2 regions of the Stenotrophomonas sp. YJH_SMC_120 genome follow, and region 1 is predicted to be linked to the other one. Evidence: riboswitches for the same ligand, from Rfam matches in the RefSeq annotation. Region 1 holds a riboswitch; the other holds the start of a gene.
The links. A riboswitch is a leader RNA that binds a small molecule or an ion and turns the genes downstream of it on or off. The one in region 1 is predicted to bind thiamine pyrophosphate.

Region 1 (6,211 bases):
CTGGAACGGCATCGACCACATCGTGATGGTGGTGCGCGACCCCACCACCGACAAGCTGCTGATCAGCCAGTCCACCGGCAGCAAGGGCGTGCACACCATGCCGGTCGAGGACTACCTCAAGCAGGTGAAGGACCACCCGAACTGGAAGCTGTACGCCTCCGATCCGCTGTCCAAGGCGCGCGACCTGCTGGAAAACCGCACCCCGTCGCACGAGCAGGCCCAGGGCAAGCCTGCCGCCGAGCACAAAGCCGCTGCCACGCCGCACGCCGAACTGTACAAGCAGGGCGCGCACAGCGAGGGCGTGCGCAAGGTGCAGGAGCAGCTGGGCCACCTCGGCTACGTCGGTGCCGACGGCAAGCCGCTGGTCGAGGATGGCCGCTTCGGCCGCAACACCGACGCGGCGGTGCGCCAGCTGCAGAAGGACAACGGCCTGGTGGCCGACGGCATTGTCGGGGCGAAGACGCTGGAGGCCATCAAGGAAGCCCGCGAGCGCCCGCTGCTGAACGACGAACGGCACCCGCGCAATCCGCTCTTCATCCAGGCCAGCAAGGGTCTGGAACTGTTGCCGGCCGGCACCTTCAAGGATCGCCACGCGCTGGAAAGCGCCGCGGCGGCCCTGACCAAGGAGGCGCATGCCGCCGGCCTGCAGCGCATCGACACGGTGGTGCCCAGCCCGAACGGTGAACGCCTGTTTGCCGTGCAGGGCACGATCGGTGACCCGGCGGCCAGCCGCGTGGCGGTGGAGGCCCGAGCCGCCAGCGAGCAGAGCATCGCGCTCAGCAGCGGTGCCGTGCAGGGCGCGCCTAACGTGCTGCACCAGCAGCAGGACGCCCAGCAGGAGCAGGCCCGGCAGGCACAGAAGGCGATGGGCATCTAAGCCCGCAACGCCTTGGCAGAGAAGGGAGGGCCACGTCCGCGTGGCCTTTTCCCTTTCTGCCAGCTGAGCGGCCGAGGCCGCTTTCAGCCTTGCTTCATGCCGCCTGCCGCTAGATGAATGCGCAAGCCGCACGGTGGACCAGGCAATGTTCCGGCAATGTTGGAACGTCAGCGTGGTCTCCACGGTAGCCGGGGCGCCCGCGCCCTCCCTGCCCAGCGTGGCATGCACCTCACAGGAGAACGAACATGCTCAGTACTTCCACACTCAGCTTCCGTGGTCTGGCGATGGCCCTGGCACTGGTTGCCGGTGTCGCCGTGGTCAGCGATGCCAGCGCGATGTCGAGGAAGGACAAGCGCACCCTGGTCGGCGCCGTGGTCGGTGGCGTGGCCGGCAACCTGCTCTCCAACGGCGATCCCGCTGCCACCGTCGGCGGCGCCGTGGCCGGCGGCGCGATCGGCAACCTGACCACCTCCGACCGCCGCGACCGCCGTTACTACGACAATCGCCGTTACGACGACCGCTACGATCGCCGTTACGACCGTGGCTACTACCGCAGCGGCTACTACGACCGCGGTGATGACCGTCGCTGGCAGCGCGAGCGCTACTACGACAACCGCTACTAACACGACCGCGGTCGCCATCGCGGCTGGTAAGCAGCGCGGCATCTCCCATGCCGATGCACGGACGGGCGGGTCGATGACCCGCCCGTTTGCGTTGGCCGCGTGCATGGCGTTGAATGCGCAGCCTTGGATGTGACTTTCCCCACTGGGGCTGCGGCATGACTTCTTCCTCCCACCGCGTGCAGGGCCTCAACAACGACGAGGTCGCTGCCGACTGGCCACCGATCAGCGCGGCGGACATCGCGTGGCTGCGCCAGCACTACCCGCAGCTGGACGAGCGCAGCGAACCGCGCTGGCACAGCCCGCGGCCGCTGTCGGCTGCCGCCATCGTCAACGGCGTGGAAGGCGCGGTGTTCATCAAGCGCCACCACCACAGCGTGCGCAGCACGGCCTGCCTGGAAGAAGAGCATCGCTTCATCGCCCATCTCGCCGCAGCGGGCGTACCGGTGGTGCAGGTGCTGCCAGCGGCCGATGGCCACACTGCGGCCGAACATGGCGAATGGACGTTCGAGCTGCATGCGATCGGCGTCGGCGAGGACCTGTACCGCGACGCCGTGTCGTGGTCGCTGCTGACCGATGTCGCGCAGGCCCGCGAAGCCGGGCGCACACTCGCGCAGCTGCACCGGGCCGCCGCCAGCTACCACGCGCCCCAACGCAGCACCCATGTGCTGGTCGCGCGCGACGATCTGATCCGTGCTGACGATCCGATCGCGGCCATCAAGGCAGGGCTGCACGAGCGTCCCGGGCTGGCCCGCTATCTCGCGCGCATTCCATGGGAAGCGCAGTTGCAGCGCGACGTGCTGCCGTGGCATGCCGGCCTGGCCGAGCGCCTGCGCGATGAGCCACGGTTGTGGGCGCACAACGACTGGCACGTTTCCAACCTGCTGTGGCGCGATGGGCAGATCAGTACCGTGCTGGATTTCGGCCTGGCCTCGCCCACCAGTGCGCTGTTCGACCTCGCCACGGCGATCGAGCGCAACGCGGTGGCGTGGCTGGAACTGGAGCGCGGCATGGAGGCGGTGCGCATCGATATTGCGCTGGCCCTGCTCGACGGCTACCGCCAGGTGCTGCCGCTGTCGGCGGCACGCGTGCACCTGCTGGCCGACCTGCTGCCGATGGTCCATTTCGACTTCGCACTGTCCGAAGTGGAGTATTTCGAGGGCGTCACCGGCTCGACCGCCAATGCCGATGTGGCGTGGCAGCCCTTCATGCTCGGCCATCCGGCGTGGTTCCATACCGCCCCGGGGCAGGCACTGCTCAACGCGCTGCACGCGGCAGCCTGAAGGACGCCGGCTCGCAAATCCGTACCATTTGTAGTGAAATGGTCACCTGAAGCGGGGGTGCCTGGATCTGCCAGGCTGAGAGAGTCCCTTGGAACCTGATCCGGTTTGCACCGGCGTAGGGAGCTTTGAGCCGCAGCCACACCCCCGTCATGGGCCGGTGCACCTGCGCGCCGTCGCTTCGTCTCCCTTGTTGTCCGAAGACGAACCGAATGAACCGCTGCCTGCGCCCCACCCTGCTCTGCCTCGCCCTCTGCGCCGCGCTGCCGCTGCACGCCAGCGAGGCCGAAACGTCCCCCGATGCGGCTGCCACCGGCGCCGAGCGCTCGCCGACCGAACTGGCGGCGGTGCGCGTGCAGGCCGGCAAACCGAAGGCCGATACCTCGCGCGTGAATGCCTTCGGTGGCGGCAGCTGGAAGGACACGCCCGCGTCGATGAACGTGCTCGAGCGCGATTACCTCGACGGTCGCCAGGTACGTTCGCTGTCCGAGCTGGCCAGCAACGATGCCTCGCTGGGTGATGCCTACGCGCCGGTGGGCTACTACCAGAACATCGCCATCCGAGGCTTCGCACTGGACGCGGCCACCGGCTACCGCTTCAACGGGCTGTCCATCGCCGGCGAACAACGCCTGGCGCTGGAGAACGTGCAGTCGGTGGAGATCCTCAAGGGTGAAGCCGGCCTGGCGGCAGGCGTGATGGCGCCGGGCGGAATCATCAATTACATCGGCAAGCGCCCGGCGGAAGTGCGCACCGCCACGCTCGGCACCGATTCGGAAGGCTCGCGCTACGTTGCCGTCGATGTCGGCCACTGGATCACCCCGCGCTTCGGCGTCCGCCTGAATGCCGCATGGGATTCCAGCAATTCCTACGTCGAGCACGCCGATGGCCGCCGCAACTTCTACTCGCTGGCCGCCGACTGGCTGATCGGCGAGCGCGGCAAGCTGGAAGTGGATGCCAACTACCAGACCAGCTCGCAGCGCTCGGTGTCCGGCTACCAGCTGCTGGGCGCGCGTGACCTGCCGCGCGGTGTCGACCGCGAGCATCTGCTCGGCTACCAGCCGTGGCAGCGCCCGGTGGATATCGCCAGCACCAACATCACCGCGCTGCATACCTACGACTTCAACGACGCCTGGCAATCACGTGTATCGGTCGGCCACAGCCGTTCGGTGATCGATGACAACGTCGCCTTCGCCTACGGCTGCTACTACGCCGCGCAATGTGCCGATGGCAGCGTGCCAGGCAACTACTTCGCACCCAACGGCGACTATGACATCTACGACTACCGCAGCCCGGACGACACCCGCCGCAACCAGCAGGCCCGTGCCGAACTGCGCGGCCGCTTCGAGACCGGCAGCGTCGGTCACCAGCTGACCGTCGGCGCCGACTACTTCCGCCGCACCGTGGACAAGCGCCCGAGCGTCAACGAGTACGTCGGTACCAGCAACATCCACGAGGCACCGGTGCCGGTGTTCGCGCCATCGCCGAAGATGCCGGGCCCATCCGCACGTCGCCTGGACAGCCGCCAGACCGCGTTCTTCGCGCTGGACCGGGTGAGCTTCGGTGACGACTGGCAGTGGCTGGCCGGTGGCCGCTTCGTGCGCCTCGATGAGCGCGCCTACGACAAGCGTGGCACCCTGCAGCGGCACAGCCGCCTGTCGCGCTTCCTGCCGCAGACCGCGGTGGTGTGGAAGGCCACCGACCAGCTCAATGCCTATGCCAGCTACGTGCGCGGCATTTCGCTGGGCCAGGAAGCGCCGTTCTGGACCAGCAACGCCGACACCTTCCTGCCGTCGGTGCAGTCGCGGCAGCTGGAAGTGGGCGTGAAGTACGTGCCGGTCGAAGCGCTGACCCTGGGCGCGGCCGTGTTCCGCATTTCGCAGCCGTACCAGTACGCCAAGCCGGACAGCAGCGACGTCGGCTACACCTTCGTCGAGGAAGGCACGCAGACCCACACCGGCCTGGAGCTGACCGCCAACGGCCAGCTGACCGATGCGCTGCAGATCGTGGCCAGCGCCAGCGTGCTGCAGGCGCGCGCGCGCGACACCGGCACGCCGTCCTATGAAGGCCATCAGCTGGTGAACGTGCCGAAGGTGCGCGCCAGCGTGCACCTGGCCTATGCGCTGCCGTTCGTGCAAGGCCTGGACGTGACCGGCGGCTGGCGCTATGCCGGTGCCAACGTGGCCCGCGCCGACGGTGGCGTGCGCGCACCCGACTATTCAGTGTTCGACGCTGGCCTGCGTTTCCAGCATCGCCTGCGCGAGCGCACAGTGACCTGGAACCTGTCGGTGGACAACGTGTTCAACCGCTTCTACTGGCGCGATACCGGCAGCAGCGGCGGTGACTACTACCTGTTCCCCGGCGCACCGCGACAGGCCCGCCTGTCGGTGACGTTCGCGCTGTGAGCGGCGTGATGCTCGAGTGGACCGCCGCACTATGCAGCATCCTCGGCGTCTGGCTGATGGCCCGGCGCCGGCTGGCGGCGTGGCCGGTGGGCCTGCTGTCGGTGGCGCTGTATGGCCTGGTGTTCGCCGAGGCCAAGCTGTACTCGGACACCCTGCTGCAGATCGCCTTCGGTGGTTTCCTGGTCTATGGCTGGCTCAACTGGCGACAGCATGCCGCCGATGAGGGCAGCATCCGCATCGTGCCGCTGGCACGCGGCACGCTGCTGCGCGACCTGGCCATCGGCCTGTGCGGTGGCGTGGCGCTGGGTGCAGCCATGCACAGCTTCACCGACGCTGCCCTGCCGTGGTTGGATGCGCTGCTGACCGGTCTGAGCCTGGTCGGGCAATGGTGGCAGGCCCGCCGCCACGTGGCCTGCTGGTGGGTATGGATCGCAGTGGACGTGGTCTATGTGGGTGCGTACCTGTTCAAGTCGCTGCACGTGACCGCCGCGCTGTACGTGTTCTTCCTCGGCCTGGCCGTGTTCGGCCTGCGCGCATGGAGCGCCGCCGCTCGCGAGCCACAGGTGGCAACCCGGTAGGGCCACGTCATGCGTGGCTGGGCTACCGGTAGTCGCCAACCTTGGTTGGCGTGCGTGCCGACCAAGGTCGGCATCTACCCAGAACATCCACGCATGGCGTGGATCTACTGGGTCAGCACCAAACCCAGCCGCAGCGGCTGGCGCATGTCGGCCGGTGGCGCGGCCTGCAGGGATGCACTCTGCAGGGTCGCGCGCAGGTCGGCGTCGACCTGGGCATCACCCAGGCTGTCGAATTCCAGCTTCGAAATGCGGCCATCCGCCGCGATCCACACGCTCACCGGCAACGGCGTCGGCGCATCCGGATGTGCCTGCAGCCATTCCAGCACACGCTGCGCCTGCGGATCCTGCTCCTGCTGCAGGCGCTGCTGCAGCTGCCCCCCCACGGCGGCGGCATAGGCCATCCAGTGTGCAGGGGCTTCCTGCGCGGAAACGCTGGCACTCCCCAGTGCCAACG
Region 2 (6,211 bases), on a different contig from region 1:
CGCTGATCTCGATGGACAAGGCGTTGAAGGAAGTGCAGCCGGGCACCCCGAAGCAGCTGGAGGAGGGCGACACGATCTACATGACCGTGGCCGACGCCGACGGCATGATGGTTTCGCTGATCCAGTCCAACTACCGTGGCATGGGCAGCGGCATGGCACCGCCCGGTCTGGGTTTCATCCTGCAGGACCGCGGCGAGATGTTCGTGCTGCAGAAGAACCATCCCAACGGCTACGCGCCGGGCAAGCGCCCCTTCCAGACCATCATTCCGGCCTTCATCACCAAGGGCGGCAAGCCGTATGCCAGCTTCGGCGTGATGGGCGGCGCGATGCAGCCGCAGGGCCACGCGCAGATCGTGATGAACCTGGTGGACTTCGGCATGAACCTGCAGGAAGCCGGTGATGCACCGCGCATCCAGCACGAAGGCTCGACTGAACCGACGGGTCAGGCCACGGCGATGACCGATGGTGGTGAAGTGAATCTGGAAACCGGCTTCCCGTACGAGACCGTGCGCGCGCTGATGCGCAAGGGGCATCGCATCGTGTTCGCCGATGGGCCTTATGGCGGGTACCAGGCGATCATGCGCGATCCCGAGACCGGGGTGTACTACGGGGCTTCGGAGAGCCGCAAGGACGGGCAGGCGGCGGGGTATTGAGGTTTCCCGGCCAACGGGCTGAGCCCCCTCTGCGGTGGTGGTTCGTGGAAGCGGGATCATGTGATTGGGCCGGGCGGGTGGGCTGTTCGGGGGACGCCGTGAATCCCTCCCTGGAGGCTTGGCAGCCGCATCCATGCGGCTGACACCCCCGCCCAGCCCACCCGCCCGGCCCCTGACAGTTTCCGTGGCCGCCACCGCAGGAAGAAAAGGAAGAAGATCAAAAGCAAAGGCAACAGCAACAGCCGCGCGCTGTGGGTTGGGGTCGGATCCGTTTTCCGAAGGAAAACGGATCCGACCCCTTCTTGTTTTCCGATACACCTCATCCACGCATAGCGTGGAAAACCCACCGTCACACGGAAACTGTCGGGGGTGGGGCGGCGTGGGCTGGCAGGACCGTTGGCGCCATGGGCCCGAGGCATGCCTCGGGCGGGTTGGGCAGGATGCCCAACCCCGGTCTTGCCATGTGCGCAGGACAGCGCACACGAGCAAGGCGCCATCGAGCCCCCAGGGATGGGTTTACGGCGTGTCCTGCCAGCCCACACCGCCCCGCCAAACTAGCAGCAACCCAGAGCTGCTTTTGAGGTTGCTGTTGTCGTTGCTTGAGAAAAGCGGTGCAGCCGCAGGCTGCAAAACAACCCTCAATCCTGATCGTGCGCGCGCGCCGCCTCGGCCTGCGTCTCCTCCTGCGCCGCCATCTCGCGTGCGATCCACGCATCGATCATGTGCCGCTGGCGCTGCGCCTGCCGTCGCTCGCGGGTGTACTCCTGGTCCAGCACCCGATACAGCGACACCATCACAAGAAGCATCAGCAGCGCGAACGGCAGCGCAGCGATGGTGATCATGCCCTGCAGCGCCTCCAGTCCCCCTGCCAACAGCAAGGAACCCGCCACGAGCGCAATGCCGACACCCCACGCCACTTTGTGCTTGCGCAATGGCTCGCCCGCGTCGTCCGTGGACATGCTGGCCAGCACAAGTACCGCAGAATCAGCCGAGGTCACGAAGAAGATCATCAGTAGCACCAGCGCAATGCACGACAGCAGCAACGGCAGCGCCATGCTGTCGAACATGGTGAACAGCACCGTTTCATAGCCGTTGCCCAGTGCCTGCAGCAGGTCGGCCTGGCCGAAGATCTGCATCCAGATCGCGGTGCCACCGAACACCGAGAACCAGAAGAAGCCCAGCAGCGTTGGTGCCAGCACCACGCCGATCACGAACTCGCGAACGCTGCGCCCGCGCGAGATGCGCGCGATGAACGAACCGACGAACGGTGCCCAGGAAATCCACCAGGCCCAGTAGAAGATCGTCCAGTCCGCGACCCAGGTGCTGGACGAGAACGGTGACATGCGCAGGCTCATCGTCACCAGCTGGTTGAGATAGGAGCCCAGCGTCGTGGTGAACGTGTTGAAGATCGCGCCAGTCGGGCCGAGTACCAGCACCAGCGCCAGCAGCAGCGCCGCCAGTGCAAGGTTGAAGTTGGACAGCCATTTCATGCCGCGGCCGACGCCGCTGAGCGTGGACGCCATGTACAGAACGAAGGCCACCGCAATGATCGTCAACTGCAGCGGAACGCCCGCCTGCACGCCGAATACGCGTTCCACGCCGGCTGCGATCTGCACCGTGCCGAAGCCCAGTGCTGTAGCCACGCCAACCGCAGTGGCGACGACAGCGGAGATGTTGACCACATGCCCGATCCAGCCACGATGGTGACGTCCGATGATCGGTTGCAGCATGTCGCTGATCTGGCCACGGCCGTTGCGGTTGAATTGGAACCAGGCCATTGCCAGGCCGATCAGCGCATAGATGGCCCACGGGTGCAGGCCCCAATGGAAGAACACGTAGCGCATGGCAGCACGGGCAGCGTCCATGCTTTCGGGTGCCAGCCCTTCCGGCGGCTTGCTGAAATGCGAGATGGGCTCGGCCGCACCCCAGAACACCAGGCCGATGCCCATGCCGGCGGCGAACAGCATCGACATCCAGCTGGCACGCGAGAACTCGGGTTCGGCGTCCTCGCCGCCGATGCGCAGGTTGCCGAAGCGGCCGAACGCCAGGTACATCAGGAACACCAGCGCCAGGAACACCACCAGCAGGTACAGCCAGCCGACACTGCGGATGACTTCTGCCAGCATCGACTGGACCACTGTGTTGAAGGGGCCGGGGGCGATACCGGCGAGCAGCACCAGCAGCAGAACCAGTGCGATGGAAACGCGAAACACCATGAAGGAGCTTCTCCGATCAAGGGGGATTGAGGGGAGCGAGCAGAGCTTGCGGCGAAGGGCCGGCGGCATGCAGCACGGACCGGGCAGGGGCCGCGAAGGCGGCGGGGAACGCATCGATCTCAGCGACGCGATGGCGTGCACGTTACTGAACGCGACGTCATGGTTCCGTTAACGAATGGCGACCTGGTCCCGGTGGCGGGCGGTCTATGCTCTAATGCGCACCAAGAAGCGGGGGTACCGGGCCATGTGGCCACGGTTGAGACAGTCCCTTGGAACCTGATCCGGCTCATACCGGCGTAGGGAAGCTTTGCAATGCAGCCGTGCCCGGACTCCGCCCAAGGACCGTCCGTGCGCGGGTGCCGTGCGCCGCCGCTTCGTCCCTGACCTTCCTGGACGATGCCCGATGAACGCACAGCTCTCCGCCCTGCAGCAACAGGCCCAGCAACTCTCCGCATCCGTGACCCGGCCCATTCCCGGCTCGCGCAAGATCCACGTGCCTGGTTCACGCCCGGATCTGCAGGTGCCGATGCGCGAGATCGCGCTGACCCGTACGCCGACGTTGTTCGGCGGCGAAGAGAATGCGCCGGTGACCGTTTACGACACGTCGGGCCCGTACACCGACCCGGAGGTGCGCATCGATCTGTCCGCCGGTTTGCCGGCGCTGCGTCGCGACTGGGTGGAAGAGCGTGGTGATACCGAGCAGCTCGAAGGACTGAGTTCTTCGTTCGGCCGCGATCGCGAGCATGACCCGAAGCTTGACGCGGTGCGTTTCCCCGCGCGCAGCCTGCCACGCCGTGCACGTGCCGGTGCCAACGTCACCCAGATGCATTACGCGCGCCGCGGCATCATCACGCCGGAAATGGAATTCGTCGCCATCCGCGAGAACCAGCGCCTGGACGCGATCCGCGATGCGGGCCTGCTGCAGCAGCACCCGGGCGAGGCCTTCGGTGCGTCGATCCAGAAAGTCGTCACCCCGGAGTTCGTGCGCGACGAGATTGCACGTGGCCGTGCGGTGCTGCCCAACAACATCAACCATCCGGAAAGCGAGCCGATGATCATCGGCCGCAATTTCCTGACCAAGATCAACGCCAACATCGGCAACAGCGCGGTGTCTTCCGGCATCGCCGAGGAAGTGGAGAAGCTGGTGTGGGCGATCCGCTGGGGCGGTGACACGGTGATGGACCTGTCCACCGGCAAGCACATCCACGAGACGCGCGAATGGATCATCCGCAACTCGCCGGTGGCGATCGGTACCGTGCCGATCTACCAGGCCCTGGAGAAGGTTGACGGCCGCGCCGAGGCACTGACCTGGGAGATCTTCCGTGACACCCTGATCGAGCAGGCCGAGCAGGGCGTGGACTACTTCACCATCCACGCCGGCGTGCTGCTGCGCTACGTGCCGCTTACCGCCAAGCGTGTTACCGGCATCGTCAGCCGCGGCGGCTCGATCATGGCCAAGTGGTGCCTGGCGCACCACAAGGAGAACTTCCTCTACACGCATTTCGAAGACATCTGCGAAATCATGAAGGCCTACGACGTGACCTTCTCGCTGGGCGACGGGCTGCGCCCGGGTTGCATCGCTGATGCCAACGACGCGGCGCAGTTCGGCGAACTGGAAACGCTGGGTGAACTGACGAAGATCGCCTGGAAACACGATGTGCAGACCATGATCGAAGGCCCCGGCCACGTGCCGATGCAGCTGATCAAGGAAAACATGGACAAGCAGCTGCGCGAATGCGGCGAAGCGCCGTTCTACACGCTGGGGCCGCTGACGACCGACATCGCGCCGGGCTACGACCACATCACCAGTGCGATCGGCGCGGCGATGATCGGCTGGTTTGGCACGGCCATGCTCTGCTACGTGACGCCGAAGGAGCACCTGGGCCTGCCCAACCGCCAGGACGTGCGCGACGGCATCATGGCTTACCGCATTGCCGCGCACGCGGCCGACCTGGCCAAGGGTCATCCGGGCGCGCAGGTACGCGACAACGCGCTGAGCAAGGCGCGCTTCGAGTTCCGCTGGGAGGACCAGTTCCACCTGGGCCTGGATCCGGAAAAGGCCAAGGAATTCCACGACGAAACGCTGCCGAAGGACGCGCACAAGCTGGCCCACTTCTGCTCGATGTGCGGACCGCACTTCTGTTCGATGAAGATCACCCAGGACGTGCGCGATTACGCCGAGGCCGGCATGAAGGAGAAGTCGCAGGAGTTCCGTGCTGGCGGGGCCGAGGTCTACCGCCAGGGGTGACGGGTAACGGGTAGTGCCGGCCGCCGGCCGGCATTCCGTCGTGCACGGGACCTGGGAGAGTGCTGGCCAATGGCCGGCACTACCGTTCATCACGCCGCGCCCGGCTATCCTCCGCGCATCGCCCAGGGGAAAGGACGCCATGCCCGTTGCCACGACCACCCGCTGGCTGGCCATCGCCCGCCGCCATCCTTCGGCCTGGCTCCTGGCCGCCCAGTTGATCGCGGTACTGCTGTATCCCGCCCTCGATGACACCGCCGCTGGCCGGGCGGCGCTGGGCATGTTCGGCATGGCGGTACTCGGCCTGGCGCTGTGGGTGGTCCAGCGCAGTCCGCTGGGCACGTGGCTGGCATTGCTGCTGGCCATTCCATCGGTGGTGTTCTCGCTGGCTGGCGCCCTGCTGGACCGCAGCGCGCTGCTGACCACCGCGCAGCTGCTGGAAAGCCTGCTGTACTTCTATACGGCCGGGGCATTGATCGCCTACATGCTGCAGGACCATCGAGTAACACGCGACGAACTGTTCGCAGCCGGGGCAACCTTCACCCTGCTGGCCTGGGGGTTCGCCTTTGCATTCGCGGTGTGCCAGCAGTGGTATCCAGGCAGTTTCCAGGGTGCGACTGCTGGCCCCGAGCGCAGTTGGATGGAGCTGCTTTATCTGAGCTTCAGCTTGTTGTCCGGAGTTGGATTGAGTGACGTCGTGCCGTTGCACCCGCAGGCACGGGCCCTGGTGATGCTCGAACAGTTCGCAGGCGTCATGTATATCGGCCTTGTGGTGTCGCGTCTGGTCGGGTTGACCATGCTTCGGCGCATGTGAAAATGAACGCCAGATAAAAATTTCGCGCCCAAAAGGGCGCGAATGGTGATGCAGATTATGTGAATGCGTCGGCGAGAGAGAGCCTGAGTGTCGACCCCGTCATAGGCGGGGTAACCGGCTTAGGCTAATATCCGGGGGCGTTATTGTTTTTGCGGTATGCGCCGATGCTTTGTGCGGAATCTGGCTTTTCGATGGCCCTGTCCAGGGACGGTGGGGACGGTATTGCTGGTGAGCCCTGCCCAGGTCCCGTCCCTACTGTATAGCCGAAAATGAACAGCAGCGA

Region 2: another riboswitch for thiamine pyrophosphate. It lies ahead of thiC (phosphomethylpyrimidine synthase ThiC); the one in region 1 lies ahead of AC5P60_RS08855 (TonB-dependent receptor).

What each region holds. Positions count from the first base shown of each region.
Region 1 is NZ_JCAFRY010000005.1:34,048-40,258, forward strand. Features, by position in the region: gene AC5P60_RS08840 (peptidoglycan-binding protein) at 1-877, shown strand, start outside; gene AC5P60_RS08845 (glycine zipper 2TM domain-containing protein) at 1,123-1,500, shown strand; gene AC5P60_RS08850 (phosphotransferase enzyme family protein) at 1,656-2,780, shown strand; TPP riboswitch at 2,824-2,919, shown strand; gene AC5P60_RS08855 (TonB-dependent receptor) at 2,990-5,179, shown strand; gene pnuC (nicotinamide riboside transporter PnuC) at 5,188-5,757, shown strand; gene AC5P60_RS08865 (hypothetical protein) at 5,862-6,211, opposite strand, start outside.
Region 2 is NZ_JCAFRY010000009.1:25,390-31,600, reverse strand. Features, by position in the region: gene ggt (gamma-glutamyltransferase) at 1-653, shown strand, start outside; gene AC5P60_RS12435 (BCCT family transporter) at 1,292-2,869, opposite strand; TPP riboswitch at 3,090-3,190, shown strand; gene thiC (phosphomethylpyrimidine synthase ThiC) at 3,273-5,117, shown strand; gene AC5P60_RS12425 (ion channel) at 5,257-5,928, shown strand; gene AC5P60_RS12420 (winged helix-turn-helix domain-containing protein) at 6,198-6,211, shown strand, end outside.